DNA from 3 places in the Pseudoalteromonas sp. MQS005 genome. Region 2 is predicted to be linked to each of the others. Evidence: predicted binding sites of a transcription regulator. Region 2 holds the regulator's gene; each other region holds the start of a gene.

Region 1 (5,619 bases), on a different contig from region 2:
ACCGCCAATTCTAACGGATTTAGCCGCCTAGGTGTTAATCCCTTCGTTATTTGTTCTGGTTATTATATATAACTAGTTAAATTTCAGGCTTATATTACTTTTTCAAAGCCATACTATATGACAGCTAGGAAGGTTTGAGCATTTGTGCAAAAATAAAATAAGTTAATAAAAATCAATAAATAACAATATATGACAGCACGTGTGTCATGTGCCAAAATAGCCACTGGCGTACTGCTGACGGCGTAAAAAATAATAATAAACGCTAAATTAGCATCATCAACTCAACAAGGATAACGATGATGAAAAACGACATATTAAATACAAAAAAATTAGGCTATAAATTTTACTTTCAAGATGGCGATAACCAAATAGCCTGTTTTGGAAGCTACTTTACAGGTAAAGAAGAAGTCTATATTAACGATGACTTAGTTAGCAGCAGACGCAGCGTTAATATAAAAAGCTCACACACATTTGATTTTGAAAATTCGCAGTACCAAGTGAAATTTGACATGCTCAATATACTGACAGGACGACTTGAATGCACTCTTTACAAAGATCAAGAAGTGCTTGCCAAGCAAGTTCAAAGTAGTCTTCCTAGCGATCCTAAAAAAGCAGCTTTATTTATTCTAGGCTGTGCATTAGGTGGTGCAGTATTTGGCTATACCACTGCAGCAGTAATGGAACTATTTGTAGGGAAACTTTAACATGCAATTAAACCCTACAACGGTAAAGTCGCTCAGGCACACATTCGATTGGACACAACAACAGCTTGCCGATGCCTGCGATGTAAGCTTACGAACCATTCAACGAGTAGAAAAAGAAGGTGCAGCCTCAAAAGAAACCACCATGGCCTTATGTGCGGTATTTGAAGTACGCCAAGGTGAGCTTATTAAGCTTGATGAAAACAACCAAAATGATGCCAATAACAGTCCATCTAAAAGTTTTATTGCAGGTTTGATTATTAGCTCTGTTATTAGTTTTGCTCTTGGTGCAGCCTCAGTACTTTTAGTAAGTAACTAGTATTTAAAACCTAAAATATAAAAATGCCCCAATGCTTAATGCACAGGGGCATTTTTTAATACTTAAAAACTTAAATTATTGAAATACTTTATCCACCTTTACTACTTCAATATTTTTTGCAGGAATTGCCAGTTTATAATCAGCAATTACCTTATCTTCAGCCACTAACTCGGAAGGCTTATCGGTGTTATACACCATAGGCGAGGTTTGCATAGTTGCTAAACGTTTTTGCATATCTTCACCATCACCGGTAACAAACACATAGTGAATATTCTCAGTTTGTAGGTTATCTTTAATCACTCGATTTACATCGTCAACAGTCAATGTTTTCAGTTTGCTTGTGACGTAGTTTACAAAACTATCGGTGTTATAAAACTCGCTATCTAACGCATAACCTAACTGACGATTTTGACTAGCAACCATTTGTGGCACAAAGTTAATTAAAAAGTTACGTGTAGCTTCAAAATCAGCCTCAGTCATGCCATTTTTAATTAGCTTATCTAGTTCAAATAATGCGGTACGGGTAGCAAAATGCGCATCGTTGTTTGAGCGCAGTGGACGCAGCCACACCTGGAATATTTGCTCAGAGCGCCCTAAGTTTGCATCAGGTTTTGTTTGAAACATACCTCTAGGGAAGTATTCAATATAGGCGTAATCACCGTAATTCATACCACGCGTTTGACGAATACGTTCGTACAAGTAACTGTTAGAACTGCGATGCTCACCAAAGTACGAGCGCACTAACCACAGGGCGGTCCAGTCTTCGCTGCTACGAATGGTATCAATAGGGAACCCGAACGACACAGCCGTTGATTGCGCTGACTTTTCAACAATCGTTGCATGATGACCTTTAAGTTCTGGCGCATCAGGGATTGTTAAGCGGCTTTGTTCGCCTTTAGGGAGTGTCGCTAAGTCAGCTAACATTTGTGCTTTAAGCTTTTTAGGCACAGCACCAATTAAACCCACAGTAAGTTTAGCTTGTGTAAGCTCAGCATTATAAAACGCTTTAACATCATCAAGAGTAAGCGCTTCTAAATCAGATAAATCACCGTAGTTATAGCTTTCATAAGGGTGGCCTTTATAAAGCACACTGTAGAGCACTTCTTTGCCCAACTCTTCATCATTAGAAGCTTTTAAACCCGATTTAATGCCATCGATCATTTCTTTTTTCAGACGTTTAAAGTCATCTTCTCTAAAGCCTGGGTTTAGAAGCTGCTCACTCACTAAAGCATACCACTGAGCTGCATTATCTTTATGGATACGCCCTTGAAACGACAGCATTTCTTTATCTATTTGATAACCAAAACTACCCGCCAGCGGGTACATTGCCTTTTTAATATCTTTGTAACTCATTGAGGTTGAGCCACCTTGCGCCAGCATTGCGGCAGTCAGTGCCGCTACACCTTTTTTACCCTGCGGATCGGCAGCGGCACCGGTATTAAATAATAAGTTAATATCGATTAACGGCGAGCTATTGGTTTTATCCAGCACCTTAAAGATAGGCTTACTCGGTGTTTGCTGATACTTGGCTACCAAAGCATTTAAGTCGCTTTCTTGTTCAAAACCAGGGGCTTTATCAAGTGCCGACATAGTAATTGTGGTGCGCGCATTATCAACAAAATACTTATTTGCAACGGCTCTAATATCTTCGCTAGTGATATTGTCTGCCGATTTATACAGTTGGTTAATCACCTCAGGATCGCGCTCAAAATGCATATAGCTGGCAAGTGTAGAGGCAATTGCTTGCGATGAATCTAAACCATTTATAAAACTGTATTTAAGGTTAGACTTTAAATCGCTGAGTTTTTGGCTATCAACCAACTCAGTGCGTGCTTTAGCATAAGTACGGTTAATGGCATCACGCACTGTGGCTAAGTCATCGGCATTTTCAACTTTTACAAATACATGCAGTAACCCTGGATCTTTAGTTTCAGGGTTATAGGTAAACATTTGACTCGCTATTTGCTTTTCTACTACCAGCTCTTGGTAAATATCTGAATTGCTCGAAAAATAAAGCTGCGACAGTAAATCTAATGCGGCTCTGTCTTTTTTCTGAGGCTCCCATGCAGCCCCTTTATACGACACAAGTAACCAATGGCCAGGTAATCCCTCGTTTTGCTCATGCACATATTTTGGCGCTTGCTGAGTTGGCTCTTTTGGAATATCAGCAACATAGTCGCCTTTTTGCCAGTTACCCCAGTGCTTTTTAACCATCGCCATGGTCTCTTTTGGATCAACATCACCAACAATCACAAGCGATACATATTCAGGCTTATAAAACTTATCAAAAAACTCTTTACCGTAGGCCATTTGATCTGGCATAGCTTCAATGTCTTCAAAAAAGCCCATAGTAGTGTGTTTATAGGTATGTTTTTCGAACGCTTCTTGGCGTACTGCACTTAATAATTTACGAATTGGACTGGCGTTATTTTTTAAGTACTCGCCTTTAACCGTTAGCGCTTCGGTTCTAAATTGCTCTTCGGTGTAGCTTAGGTTTTGAAAAATATCAGCTTCAATCTCAAGTACTTTATCAAGATGTTGCTTTGAAAAATTTAAGTGGTAGTTAGTGTAATCGTTAGTTGTGTAGGCGCGGTTATCAACCCCTGAATTTTTTAGAATATCTGAATACACATCTTGCGGAAACTTTTGTGAGCCTTTAAACATCATGTGTTCAAAAAAGTGAGCAAAACCAGTTTTACCTGCTTCCACTTCATTACGCGAGCCAACAGATACCGGTATTTGTAGCGATACTACATCTGGGTAATCGGTTTTAACTACCATCACACGTAGGCCGTTATCTAGCTCTTCTATTAGGTAATCTTGTGAAAAAACACGCTCATCTGCTTTATTAACTTGTTCTTGTTGAGCTGCTGTTTGCGTGTTTTGACTTTGCGGCATAGCACAACCTGTTAAGGCCAGCGATACCGCTAGGCTAGTTGCCAATAATTTAAATTTCATTGTTATCCCTTTTTAAATTGAGCAATTTTTAAAACATTTACCAAACTAAGTATGCCGTAAAGTAATTAAATATAAGAGCCCTAAGCCTATTAATTATGTAAACAACTGTGTCAGTTATTTAATTTAACTATGAAAATAATTCACGTTAGTTGAGAAACTTTCAATAAATAAATCTATCTAGACGTCTAAATGGCTGCTATATTAAATCCATCATCACAAATTAAGCTGGAATGAGGATTATGGCTTTATCACTTCAAGAAAAAATACAGGACACCAACCAAGGTGTTTACCTAATTGGCACAACACCGCCAAAAATTGGGACTGATAAAGCGCAATTAACAGTCATTGCCGAAAAATTATTAGGCCGTTTACACGAAATTGAATATGACGGTGTGATTATTTATGACATTCAAGATGAAAGCAGCCGTACAGAGCAAGCGCGCCCATTTGCATTTAAGCAAACAGTTGATCCGCGCGAGTACAGTCAACTCTTACGAGGCTTATCTGATCTTGATGTAATTACTTATAAAAGTGTAGCTCAGCGCGGTGTGAGTGAGTTTAAAGCGTGGTTAGATGAAACTAAAAATGACTACGATTTAAAAAACGTGGTGTTAGTGGGTAGTCCTTCATCAGCGGGAGATATAAAGCTGAGCTTACCGAATGCCTATAAAACACTGGCAGAGCAGTCTGAAGACTTCTTTTTAGGTGGTGTAACCATTGCTGAGCGCCATGCCAATAAGCGCAACGAGCACCAACGCTTAATAGAAAAAACAGCACAAGGGTGCCAGTTTTTTATCTCTCAAGCCGTTTACAACGCACAAGCAACTATAGATTTAATAACCAGTTATGCGCGCACATGCAAAGCACAAGGCCTGACACCTAATCGGATTATATTAACCTTTACGCCTTGTGGTGGTGAAAAAACCTTGGAGTTTATGCAGTGGCTAGGTATCTCAGTGCCAGAGGCAACTAAATGGCGCATGCTTGATTCGGAAAATACATTAAGCGAATCGGTGCGTATTTGTCGCGAAAACCTCGACTCAATTTTAAAAAGCTGCGCCCACTTAGGTGTGCCGCTGGGCTTAAATATTGAAAGCTTAACCAACCGTAAAGAAGAAATAGACGCATCTATTAATTTATACCGATTGCTAAAAGCCACAATGGAACTCAACCTTGCGGAGAAACTGATAGCTTAATTGCGAGGTTCGGGGTTCGGGGTTCGGGGTTCGGGGTTCGGGGTTCGGGGTTCGGGGTTCGGGGTTCGGGGTTCGGGGTTCGGGGTTCGGGGTTCGGGGTTCGGGGTTCGGGCAGAATGATAAGCGACATCGAATAAGCCAGTTCAAGTAGTTAGCTTCGTTTATTTTAATAAGTACTAACTTGAACTGTCAGGTTTAAACTGTAGGACTTTATCAAATCTAACAGTCGCATTTGTGCCATGAGCGGATAAAAAGTGAATTTGAAAGCCTGTTGGGTGGCGCCTTCGGCTTAACCAACCTACATTTTGACGTAGGTCGGATAAGTGGCGGAGCCACGCCATCCGACAAAAATGATGAATTTACCAGAAACAATCTAATTTACCACGTTAGCGATATATAACTGCTTTACACTGTAAGTTAAACCACTCTATACCGACTATCGGCT
Region 2 (5,619 bases):
CGCTCCTACCAAGTATGTGTTATCACAACCAAATGATATATTTGAAGAAAACACTAAAACTGAAGAAGAGCTATTTTAAATATAGCGAACAGTAAAAAGGCCGCAAATTAGCGGCCTTTTTGATGGTCTAACTAATATTTTGTACCAACCAGTATAAGTCAGAGTGAACGCCAGCAGCAGTCACTTCTTTACCCGCACCGGGGCCTTGTATCACTAATGCGTTTTGGTTATACCACTGGGTATTAATCACAAAAATATTATCGCCAGGGGTCAAATTCGCAACCGCTTCGCTTTTTGGCACATAGGCAATCCCTACCTTAGCGTTTAGCGTGTTGTTTTCAAACTCTAATAACCCGGTGTAGCACAGTGCAGCATTTTGTTGCTGAGCCGCTTGCGCATGCTGCTCAATAAACGCATCTAAACGAGCCTTATTATCAATAAAGTCATTCCAGCTGCCTGCACTTAACTCATCGGGCATCAATGCGGATAAAGAAATGTCATCAAGTTCCAATTCAATACCTAATTCACGTGCCAAAATAAGCAGCTTACGTTGCATATCTCGCCCAGATAAGTCTTCTCGAGGATCCGGCTCTGTGAACCCCAAAGCTTGTGCTTCAAGGACTAAATCTGAAAACGCTTTACTGCCATCATACATACTGCATAACCATGACAGCGTGCCTGAAAACACGCCTTCTATTCGCGTTATTTTATCGCCACTATTTTGTAAATCAGCCAAGGCAAAATTAATCGGTAGTCCGGCCCCTACACTTGCATTATAACGCCAATGTAAGCCACGTTGAGCAAGGCTTTCACGTAGTGTTTGATACCACGAAAGCGATGCGGTTCCCGCGTATTTATTAGCACTAATTAGATGGCAGTTTAATTCAACTAACTTACTATAAAGCTGACTAAAATGTTCACTGGCGGTAATGTCGATCACTATTTTATGTTCATACTCAAGAGTATCTATGTATGACAATAAATCGGCTTGTTTATAGGAGCTTGCATGGTTTTCCCATTGAAGTTGCCAGCTTTCACAGTCTAATCCATTAGCATTCACCAGCATCTGCTCTGAGCGTAAAAGCGCTACTAACTTGACGTTAAAATCAGTTGATAAGCGTGCTAGTTGAGCAGGTAATTGGCGCATAAACTCAGCACCTACATTACCAAGTCCTGCAATAATTAAAGCTATTTCTTGTGCTTTATTAATGAGCTTGTCATGCAACAAGCTCAGCACATCACTTTCAAGTACTTGATCGGTTAATAGTAACGTATACCCCTCACCGTAATGGGTAAACCGAGGCTGGATAGATTGTGTTTGTAATAAGGCTTCACTTTGCTTACCAAGCGGCGCTACCTCTTGATCAGGTGCAATAATCGCCACCCCATTTAAGTTTGACTCACTAATATTGGCGCGGCCAGCAAAATAATTAGCCACCTGATGTGTCGCTGACGCAGGGACTAGTAAGTAGATTTCGCCTTCGTGTTCAAAGTGATGCAAACTATGCTGAATAAGTTGGCTAACATGTGCTACTTCGCCTTCACTCAGATCATCAACAATGAGTAAATCCACATTATTTACTGTGGTTAAAAAGCGTTTTTGTTTACTCATTCCTAGTTTAACTATTTCGGTATGACTGCCTTGAGGATCGTAACTACTGAGAACAACTAATTCTATATCGGTATCTTTTAATGGCGATAATGTTTTAGCGTGTAATACTGGATTACCTAACCTCGCTAATAAATTAGCTTGATCACGGCACACTCGCGCATACTTAACCGCATTAGCAACCTTACGCGGATCAGTACTAAAAACACCTTGAGTGTCAGTCCAAATAGAGACTTTTTTAGCATTGCAATACCGCGCTAATAAAGTAGCACTGTAATCACTGCCATTTCGCCCTAAGGTCACTGTTTCACCATGTAAATTAGCCGCAATAAACCCAGTAACTACATTAATTTTACTCGTCTGTATGGCTTTTAAGCACTGCTGCTGATTATTAGCATGCTGCAGCTGCCCGCCATCTAACGTAAATAACTGCCTAGCGTCGTGGGCGCAAGCGCTAACATTAAGCTGCTCTAAGTAAGCGCTTAATAACCTTGCAGACCACAATTCACCATGAGCTAATAACGCAGCTTCAGCTAATGTCCCTTGCTTAGCCTGCTTGGTAATAGTACTGAGCTCAGTTTCAAGTAAATCAAGCGCATGGTGCTTAGCGTTAGCTATTAATAATTGCTCAATCAGGGCTATTTGATGATTACTCAATAGCAATACAATATCAGCAATAGCTTGAGTGTCTTGCTGTTGATAGCTTTGCCACAATTTAACTAAGGTATCGGTGGTTTTACCGGCAGCCGATACCACCACACAATCCCCTGCATGAGCGTGAGTTAAAATAATATTTGCGACACTTTTAAAGCGATCCGCTGAGCTTAAACTCGAACCACCAAATTTATGAACCTGATTTACCATATTAATACCGACTCGCATTTATGTTTTGTATTTTGAAGGTTGGTATGCACTACCATAACGCCGGATGCGCCGCGTTTAACTTTGCTGAACCAAATGACTCACTAGCACCACTTTTTGCCGATAGGCCGGTATCGGCTTGCCCTGGGCGCACCAAATTAAATACCCTGTCTAAGTCAGCGAGTAAATCATTTACATCTTCAATACCCACCGAGATACGAATAAGCGTGTCGCCTACTCCGGCTTCTGCACGCGCGGTTGCGTCCATGCCTGCGTGGGTCATAGTCGCAGGGTGACAAATCAAACTTTCTACGCCACCTAATGATTCCGCTAAGCTAAATTCATTTAAGCGCGTTAAAAACGCTGCAGCATCGTTTATATCGCCTTTTATATCAAAGCTAACCATAGCACCAAAGCCAAGCTGCTGCGCCTTAGCTAGCGCATGTTGAGGGTGTGATTCAAGACCTGGGTAGTAAACTTGGGCAACAAACTGGGAGCGTTCTAAATACTGTGCAATGGCGAGTGCATTTTCTTGGTGTTGCCTTAAACGCACGTTTAAAGTACGTAAGCCTCTGAGCGTTAAATAGCTATCAAATGGCGCGCCGGTGATGCCAATGTTATTTGCCCACCACGCTAACTCTTCACCTAACTCAGCAGTCGCTGCGATAACCGCGCCACCAACAACGTCTGAATGGCCATTGATATATTTTGTGGTTGAGTGCACCACAATATCAGCGCCAAACTTAATCGGGTTTTGTAATGCTGGCGATAAAAATGTGTTGTCGGCGGCAACCAGTGCACCACACTGTTTAGCTGTATCAGTTACCGCTTTAATATCTGTTAAGCGTAAAATAGGATTGCTAGGTGTTTCAATCCAAATCAGCTTAGGTTTAATAGCAAGAATGCGTGCCAAACTGTCGCTTTTGGTAAAATCGACCACTTCTAGTTTTAATAAGCCGCGCTTTTCTAGCGAAGTAAATAAGCGATAGCTGCCCCCATAACAGTCATGAGGGATCACTAACGTATCGTCACTATTAAGTAATTGTGTTGTTAGGTGAACGGCTGCCATGCCTGTTGCGGTAATAATGCCTTTAGCGCCACCTTCAAGCTCCGTGAGCGCCTCAGCCAAAATGTCACGATTAGGGTTACCACTGCGGCCATAATCATATTGACGCTTTGTATCAAAGTCAGCAAATGAGTAAGTTGTTGATAAATAAAGCGGTGGAACAACCGCACCATGCTGTTTGTCGGCTTCTATTCCACTACGAACAGCAATTGTTGCCTTATTTTTTTCACTCATTTTCGCTACCTTTACTAATTTGGATGTTTAGACGTCTAAAAGGTAGCGCATGCAATTTAAGATGTCAAAACATTTAAATGTCTAGATAGCTAAATAACTAGTATTTGACTATCTTTTTTAAACCGATAGAATTTCACGCATATTTACACGCTTTGATGCTGTGTGAGCAATTTATAATCTGAGGCAACGATACATCTTATGGCTAAATGGAATGGTGAATATATTCACCCATACGCAGAACACGGGAAAAAATCCGAACAAGTAAAGAAGATCACCGTTTCGATCCCGCTAAATGTATTAAAAGTATTAACTGATGAACGTACTCGTCGTCAAATAAACAACTTACGTCATGCAACAAATAGCGAGCTTTTATGCGAAGCGTTTTTGCATGCGTTTACCGGGCAACCGCTGCCTAATGATGATGATTTGCGTAAAGATAACGCAGAAAAAGTACCTGAAGAAGTGAAGAAAATAATGCAAGAAATGGGACTAGAAGTGCCTATTTTAAATGAAGACTAGAAGGGTCTTTATACAAAAAAACCTCAGCAAATGCTGAGGTTTTTTTTTGCGCTAATTTACACTTAACAATTACGCCATGTAGTTTTCTGGCATATCAATTTGTGCCACACCTGAATCAACCGCCGCCTGCGCAACCGCTTTAGCTATACGTGGTAACAAACGTGGATCCATTGGTTTTGGTATAATATATTTAGCACCAAACTCTAATTTATCGATACCTGCGGCAGTCAGCACTTCAGCCGGTACGGGCTCTTTAGCAATACTGCGAATCGCTTCTACGGCAGCAATTTTCATCTCATCATTTATTACACTGGCACGTACATCTAACGCACCACGGAAAATAAACGGAAAACACAATACGTTATTAACTTGGTTAGGGTAATCAGAACGACCTGTAGCCATAATTAAATCGTTACGTGCCGCGTGTGCTAGTTGCGGATCGATTTCAGGATCGGGATTTGAACAAGCAAATACAACTGGGCGGTCAGCCATTAATTTTAAATCTTCAGGGGCTAATAAATTAGGGCCCGATACACCCACAAATACATCGGCATCTTCAATTACATCTTGTAAAGTGCGCTTATCGGTATTGTTTGCAAATAATTGCTTATATTCATTTAAGTCATCACGACGCGTGTGAATAACCCCTTTGCGATCTAACATATAAATATGTTCACGCAACGCGCCACACTTAATTAAAAGCTCCATACAGGCAACAGCTGCAGCGCCGGCACCTAAACATACAATAATCGCATCTTCAATTGCTTTGCCCTGTACTTCCAGCGCGTTTAGCATACCCGCAGCCGTTACAATCGCAGTACCATGCTGATCATCATGAAAAACAGGAATGCTACAACGCTCTATTAGCGCTTTTTCTATTTCAAAACACTCTGGCGCTTTAATATCTTCTAAATTAATACCACCAAACGTGTCTGCAATATTCGCAACCGTGTTGATAAAGTCTTCGGTTGTTCGATGCTTAACTTCTATATCAATTGAATCTAGGCCTGCAAAACGTTTAAATAATAATGCTTTGCCTTCCATTACTGGTTTTGAGGCCAGAGGGCCTAAATTACCTAAGCCTAAAATTGCGGTGCCGTTAGTAATAACCGCAACCATATTTCCTTTACCAGTATATTTGTAGGCATTTGCTGGATCAGCGGCAATTTCACGAACAGGTTCTGCGACACCGGGGCTGTATGCGAGCGCGAGGTCTTTAACCGTCTCAGCGGGTTTGCTCAGCTCAATACTGATTTTACCTGGAACGGGATGGGCATGGTAATGTAGTGCTTGTTCACGAAAATCTGACATAACGCGATTATATCCTGCA
Region 3 (5,619 bases), on a different contig from region 2:
GGTTGGTGAGTTGGACCATCTTCACCTAAACCGATTGAATCGTGCGTGTATACAAAAATGCTTGGTTGCTTCATTAATGCAGCCATACGTACCGCGTTGCGTGCGTATTCCATAAACATTAAGAACGTTGCACCGTAAGGAATAAAGCCTTTATGCAGTGCAATACCGTTCATAATGGCCGACATACCAAACTCACGTACACCGTAGTAAATGTAGTTACCACTTGCATCATCAGCAGTTAAGCCTTTAGAGCCATCCCAAATTGTTAAGTTTGAACCCGCTAAATCGGCAGAACCACCCATAAATTCAGGTAGTAACGGGCCAAACGCATTTAATGCATTTTGCGACGCTTTACGTGATGCTGGGTTTGCTGGGTTTGCTTGCAGCTCTTCAATGTACGCTTGTGATTTTTCAGCCCAGTCAGCTGGTAATTCTGAATGTGTACGGCGTTTGTATTCTGCTGCTAGCTCTGGGTATGCTTTTTCATATGCGGCAAATTTTTCGTCCCAGCTTGCTTCAAGCTGTTGGCCTTTTTCTTTGTTATCCCACTGTGCATAAATATCTTCAGGGATTTCAAATGCATCGCCCGTCCAACCTAAAAACTCGCGAGACGCTTTAATTTCGTCATCACCTAGTGGTGCACCGTGACAATCGTGGCTACCTGATTTATTAGGTGAGCCGTAACCAATAATAGTTTTACAACAAATTAGTGTTGGCTTATCAGTCACGCTTTTAGCTTCTGCAATTGCTGCACTTACTGCATCGCTATCATGGCCATCAACGTCACTAATTACATGCCAGCCGTATGCTTTAAAACGTGCTGGGGTATCATCACTAAACCAACCTTCAACTTCACCGTCGATTGAAATGCCGTTGTCATCCCAAAATGCCACTAACTTGCCTAGGCCTAATGTACCGGCTAGTGAGCATGCTTCATGAGAAATGCCTTCCATTAAACAGCCATCACCCATAAACGCATACGTGTGGTGATCAACAATGTCGTGGCCTTCACGGTTAAACTGCGCTGCTAATGCTTTTTCAGCAATCGCCATACCTACCGCATTTGTGATCCCTTGACCTAATGGGCCCGTAGTGGTCTCAATTCCTGGCGCGTATCCATATTCTGGATGGCCTGGTGTTTTAGAATGCATTTGGCGGAAGTTTTTAATTTCGTCCAGTGGCAAGTCATAACCACTTAAATGCAGTAGAGAATAAATTAGCATTGAACCGTGACCATTTGAGAGTATAAATCGATCTCGGTCAGCCCACTCTGGATTTGTTGGGTTATGTTTTAGATAATCGCGCCATAATACTTCTGCGATATCAGCCATGCCCATAGGGGCTCCAGGGTGACCAGATTTGGCCTTTTGTACTGCGTCCATTGACAAGACGCGAATAGCATTTGCAAGTTCTTTGCGAGATGGCATGAATTCTCCTACCTTTATATGTATTTGCGCGGGTATTTATTTATCCCCATTCTTACTTATTGTGGGGGCTGTGTGCAATTAAAAACCCATAAAAATAGGGCATTATGAATATTTTTTAAGAACCATTTACTATTAGATATTTTATTTAGACGTCTAGGCGTAAAAAAACTATGCAAGTTCATTTGTTTTAGATAAAATACGCGCCTTAATTTTTTAGCGCTAATACCGACGTTTGTGAAGCGCAATATTTGTGAGCATAATTACAATGGCAAAACATTTATTTACTTCTGAATCTGTTTCTGAAGGTCATCCGGATAAAATCGCCGATCAAATTTCTGATGCGGTACTTGATGCTATCCTAGAGCAAGACTCTCATGCCCGTGTAGCGTGTGAAACTTACGTTAAAACCGGTATGGTTATGGTTGGTGGTGAAATCACGACTAGCGCATGGGTTGATATCGAAGAAATTACACGTAAAACAGTACGTGAAATTGGTTACACACACTCAGATATGGGCTTTGATGCCGATTCGTGTGCAATTTTAAACACGATTGGTAAACAGTCTCCTGACATTAACCAAGGTGTTGACCGTACAAGCCCTGAAGAGCAAGGCGCTGGCGACCAAGGCCTAATGTTTGGTTACGCATGTAACGAAACTGAAGTATTAATGCCTGCTCCAATTACTTATTCTCACCGTTTAGTACAACGCCAAGCACAAGTACGTAAAAGCGGCGAGCTTAACTGGTTGCGTCCAGATGCAAAATCACAGGTTACGTTTGCATACGAAAATGGCAAGCCAGTAGGCATTGATGCCGTTGTACTTTCTACTCAGCACAGCGAAGATGTATCGCAAAGTGATTTAGTAGAAGCGGTAATGGAAACGATTATTAAGCCAGTACTTCCTGCTGAGCTGATTACTAGTGCCACTAAATTCTTTATTAACCCAACTGGCCGTTTTGTAATTGGTGGACCAATGGGTGACTGTGGTTTAACTGGTCGTAAAATCATTGTAGATACTTACGGTGGCATGGCTCGTCACGGTGGTGGTGCTTTCTCTGGTAAAGATCCATCAAAAGTTGACCGCTCAGCGGCTTATGCTGCACGTTATGTTGCTAAAAACATTGTTGCTGCTGGCCTTGCTGACAAGTGTGAACTTCAGGTGTCTTATGCTATTGGTGTTGCAGAGCCAACATCTATCAGTGTTGAAACATTTGGCACAGGTAAATTAGAAGAAGCGCGTTTAATCGAACTTATTCGTGAACACTTTGACTTACGCCCTTACGGCCTGATTCAAATGCTTGATCTTGAGCGCCCTATTTATCTTCCAACAGCGGCTTACGGCCACTTTGGCCGTGATGAATTCCCATGGGAACGCACAGATAAAGCAGACGCACTTCGCGCAGCAGCTGGCCTGTAAGCCACCTAGCTAATATTAAAACGGCCCTTTTTAGGGCCGTTTTGCTATGTGTATTAAGTTAGTCATAAAACAGTCTCGAACTGTTTAACATTTTAGGTATATACTCTGCTTATACAATAAAGCGTGTTAGGGATAAAAAATGGCCGACAATTTTCGTGTTATATTTGTAGGACTTGCAGAAGGCGCAGACAGCCAAGCAGTGACCAATGCACTGACAGAAAAACTAAAAACCTCACCTGAAAAGGTGGCGGCATTTTTTAATGGCAAGCCGCTGTTTGCTCCTAGCAACAAAGAGAAAGCCCTTAAGCAAGCTAAGTTACTTTCAACGCTGGGGATCAAAAGCAAACTTCAGCAAACAGCCCCTACACAAGCTACTTCTCAAAAAGCGCACGACAGCCAGCGAGATCAGCGCTTATTTGATGCCCTAGATTACATTACTAGTAGCTTAATTCGTCTTGAAGAGAAACTTGAGGATCTTGAGCAACGTCTCCCCGAGGTTGAGTTATCACTGCCTGATGAAAATGACGAACCATGGGAAGATGACGATTTAATGCTAGATGAGCCACTCTCTACTACGCCCAAAAAACGCAGTAACCTTGTTTTATATTCGCTGATTTCTACAGCCGTAATATTACTTATTGTGCTTGCTGTGTACTTATTATTTCCTAATTTATTCTCTTTTTAATTACGGTTTAGTTATTTAATGAGTAATAATCGCGCACAAATAAGACACGATATTCGTAAAGCACGTAATAACCTATCAAAAAACCAGCAAGAAATAGCGGCCCACTCGCTTAAAGTGAATTTTATTCAATATTTAAAAAGCATGAACTCGGCCAAAAAAAGCCATATCGCGCTTTATTTAAACAATGATGGCGAATTAGATACCTCATTGTTAATTAATGAATTATGGAGCATTGAACAGCATGTTTACTTACCTGTAATTCACCCTTTCAACGGGGCTAATTTACTATTTCAACGATATGAAAAAAACTCACCCATGAGAGCAAACCGCTATGGTATCTTGGAGCCTAAGCTGAACTGCTCTCAAATATGCCCATTGCCAGCGCTTGATTATCTACTTATGCCACTTGTTGCATTTGATAAATTTGGTAATCGCCTTGGAATGGGGGGTGGGTTTTACGATAGAACCTTGGCACGTTTACACGAAGAAAACTGGCAGCAACCACAACTTATTGGCCTAGCACACGAATGCCAACAAGTGGATAAGCTCCCAATTGAATCGTGGGATGTGCCTCTTAAAACTATTATTACACCCAATAAAACCTACTGTTGGTAACAATAAATCTTGTAAACTAACAGTCTATTTTTGACATAAATGAGCACATAGCAATGACACAAGATGAATTAAAAAAAGCAGCTGCATGGGCTGCACTGGAGTTTGTAAAAGAAAACACCATAGTGGGTGTTGGTACAGGCTCAACCGTTAATCATTTTATTGATGCTTTAGGCACAGTAAAAGACACCATTGTTGGTGCAGTATCTAGTTCAGAAGCGTCTACAGCACGTTTAAAAGAACTTGGTATAGAAGTATTTGAGCTAAATGATGTTGATGCTCTGGATGTATACGTTGATGGCGCAGATGAAATTAACGCTCTAAACGAAATGATTAAAGGCGGTGGTGCAGCGCTCACCCGTGAAAAAATAGTAGCGGCAGTGGCTAAACAGTTTGTGTGTATTGTTGATGACACCAAACTAGTCGATACCTTAGGGGATTTCCCGCTGCCAGTTGAAGTTATTCCGATGGCGCGCAGCTATGTTGCCCGCGAATTATTAAAACTTGGCGGTGACCCTGTGTATCGCCAAGGTGTTGTAACCGATAACGGCAACGTTATTTTAGATGTACATAATTTAAAAATTACCCATGCTAAACAGCTTGAAACACAAATAAATCAAATTGTTGGCGTAGTCACCAACGGCCTATTTGCAGAGCGCGGTGCTGATAAAGTGATTATCGGCACAAAAAATGGGCCACAAATTAAATAGGATATGGTTATGAGTAAGGTATCGTTAGCAAAAGACAAAATTAAAATTCTCTTGCTTGAAGGTGTTCATCAAAGCGCTGTTGAAACGCTAAAACGTAACGGTTATAGCAATATCGACTACGTTAAAACATCGCTACCTGAGGACGAGCTTATTGAGCGCATTAAAGATGTGCACTTTGTCGGGCTGCGTTCTCGTACTCATATTAATGAATCGGTATTAAATGCAGCTGAAAAACTAGTTGCTATCGGTTGTTTTTGTATTGGTACCAACCAAGTAGATTTAAATGCAGCACGTGAACGCGGTATTGCAGTATTTAATGCCCCGTTTTCAAATACTCGCTCTGTAGCTGAGCTTGTACTAGGTGAAATACTGCTTTTATTACGTGGTATTCCACAGCGAAATGCAGCTGCGCACCGTGGTGGCTGGTTAAAAACAGCCAATGGCTCGTTTGAAGCGCGCGGTAAAACCTTAGGTATTATTGGCTACGGTCACATTGGTACTCAGTTGGGCATTATGGCTGAAAATATTGGTATGAACGTGGAGTATTACGACATTGAAGACAAACTGTCTTTAGGTAATGCAACACAAGTACATAACTTAACGCAGCTATTGCAACGCGCTGATATTATTAGCTTGCACGTACCTGAAACACCGCAAACTAAAAACCTGATTGGCACGGCTGAATTGGCGGTAATGAAGCAAGGCTCTATTTTAATTAACGCTTCACGTGGTACTGTCGTTGATATTGACGCCCTAGCAGAAGCGCTA

What was found. Region 2 encodes MetJ, which represses methionine synthesis genes. Its sites were predicted from a motif close to TAGACGTCTAGACGTCTA; they were not measured.
Region 1: a site for MetJ is predicted at 4,157-4,174, ahead of A9479_RS13125 (methylenetetrahydrofolate reductase). Genes of this name have one in related genera too.
Region 3: a site for MetJ is predicted at 1,574-1,591, ahead of metK (methionine adenosyltransferase). Genes of this name have one in related genera too.

The regions. Positions count from the first base shown of each region.
Region 1 is NZ_LYRQ01000036.1:34,789-40,407, forward strand. It holds gene A9479_RS13110 (hypothetical protein) at 297-704, shown strand; gene A9479_RS13115 (helix-turn-helix transcriptional regulator) at 706-1,020, shown strand; gene A9479_RS13120 (pitrilysin family protein) at 1,096-3,978, opposite strand; gene A9479_RS13125 (methylenetetrahydrofolate reductase) at 4,218-5,174, shown strand.
Region 2 is NZ_LYRQ01000090.1:226-5,844, reverse strand. It holds gene A9479_RS18980 (penicillin-binding protein 1A) at 1-79, shown strand, start outside; gene metL (bifunctional aspartate kinase/homoserine dehydrogenase II) at 128-2,473, opposite strand; gene metB (cystathionine gamma-synthase) at 2,523-3,770, opposite strand; gene metJ (met regulon transcriptional regulator MetJ) at 3,969-4,289, shown strand; gene A9479_RS18960 (malic enzyme-like NAD(P)-binding protein) at 4,359-5,600, opposite strand.
Region 3 is NZ_LYRQ01000036.1:3,808-9,426, forward strand. It holds gene tkt (transketolase) at 1-1,427, opposite strand, end outside; gene metK (methionine adenosyltransferase) at 1,693-2,844, shown strand; gene A9479_RS12995 (hypothetical protein) at 2,984-3,529, shown strand; gene A9479_RS13000 (5-formyltetrahydrofolate cyclo-ligase) at 3,548-4,144, shown strand; gene rpiA (ribose-5-phosphate isomerase RpiA) at 4,198-4,851, shown strand; gene serA (phosphoglycerate dehydrogenase) at 4,861-5,619, shown strand, end outside.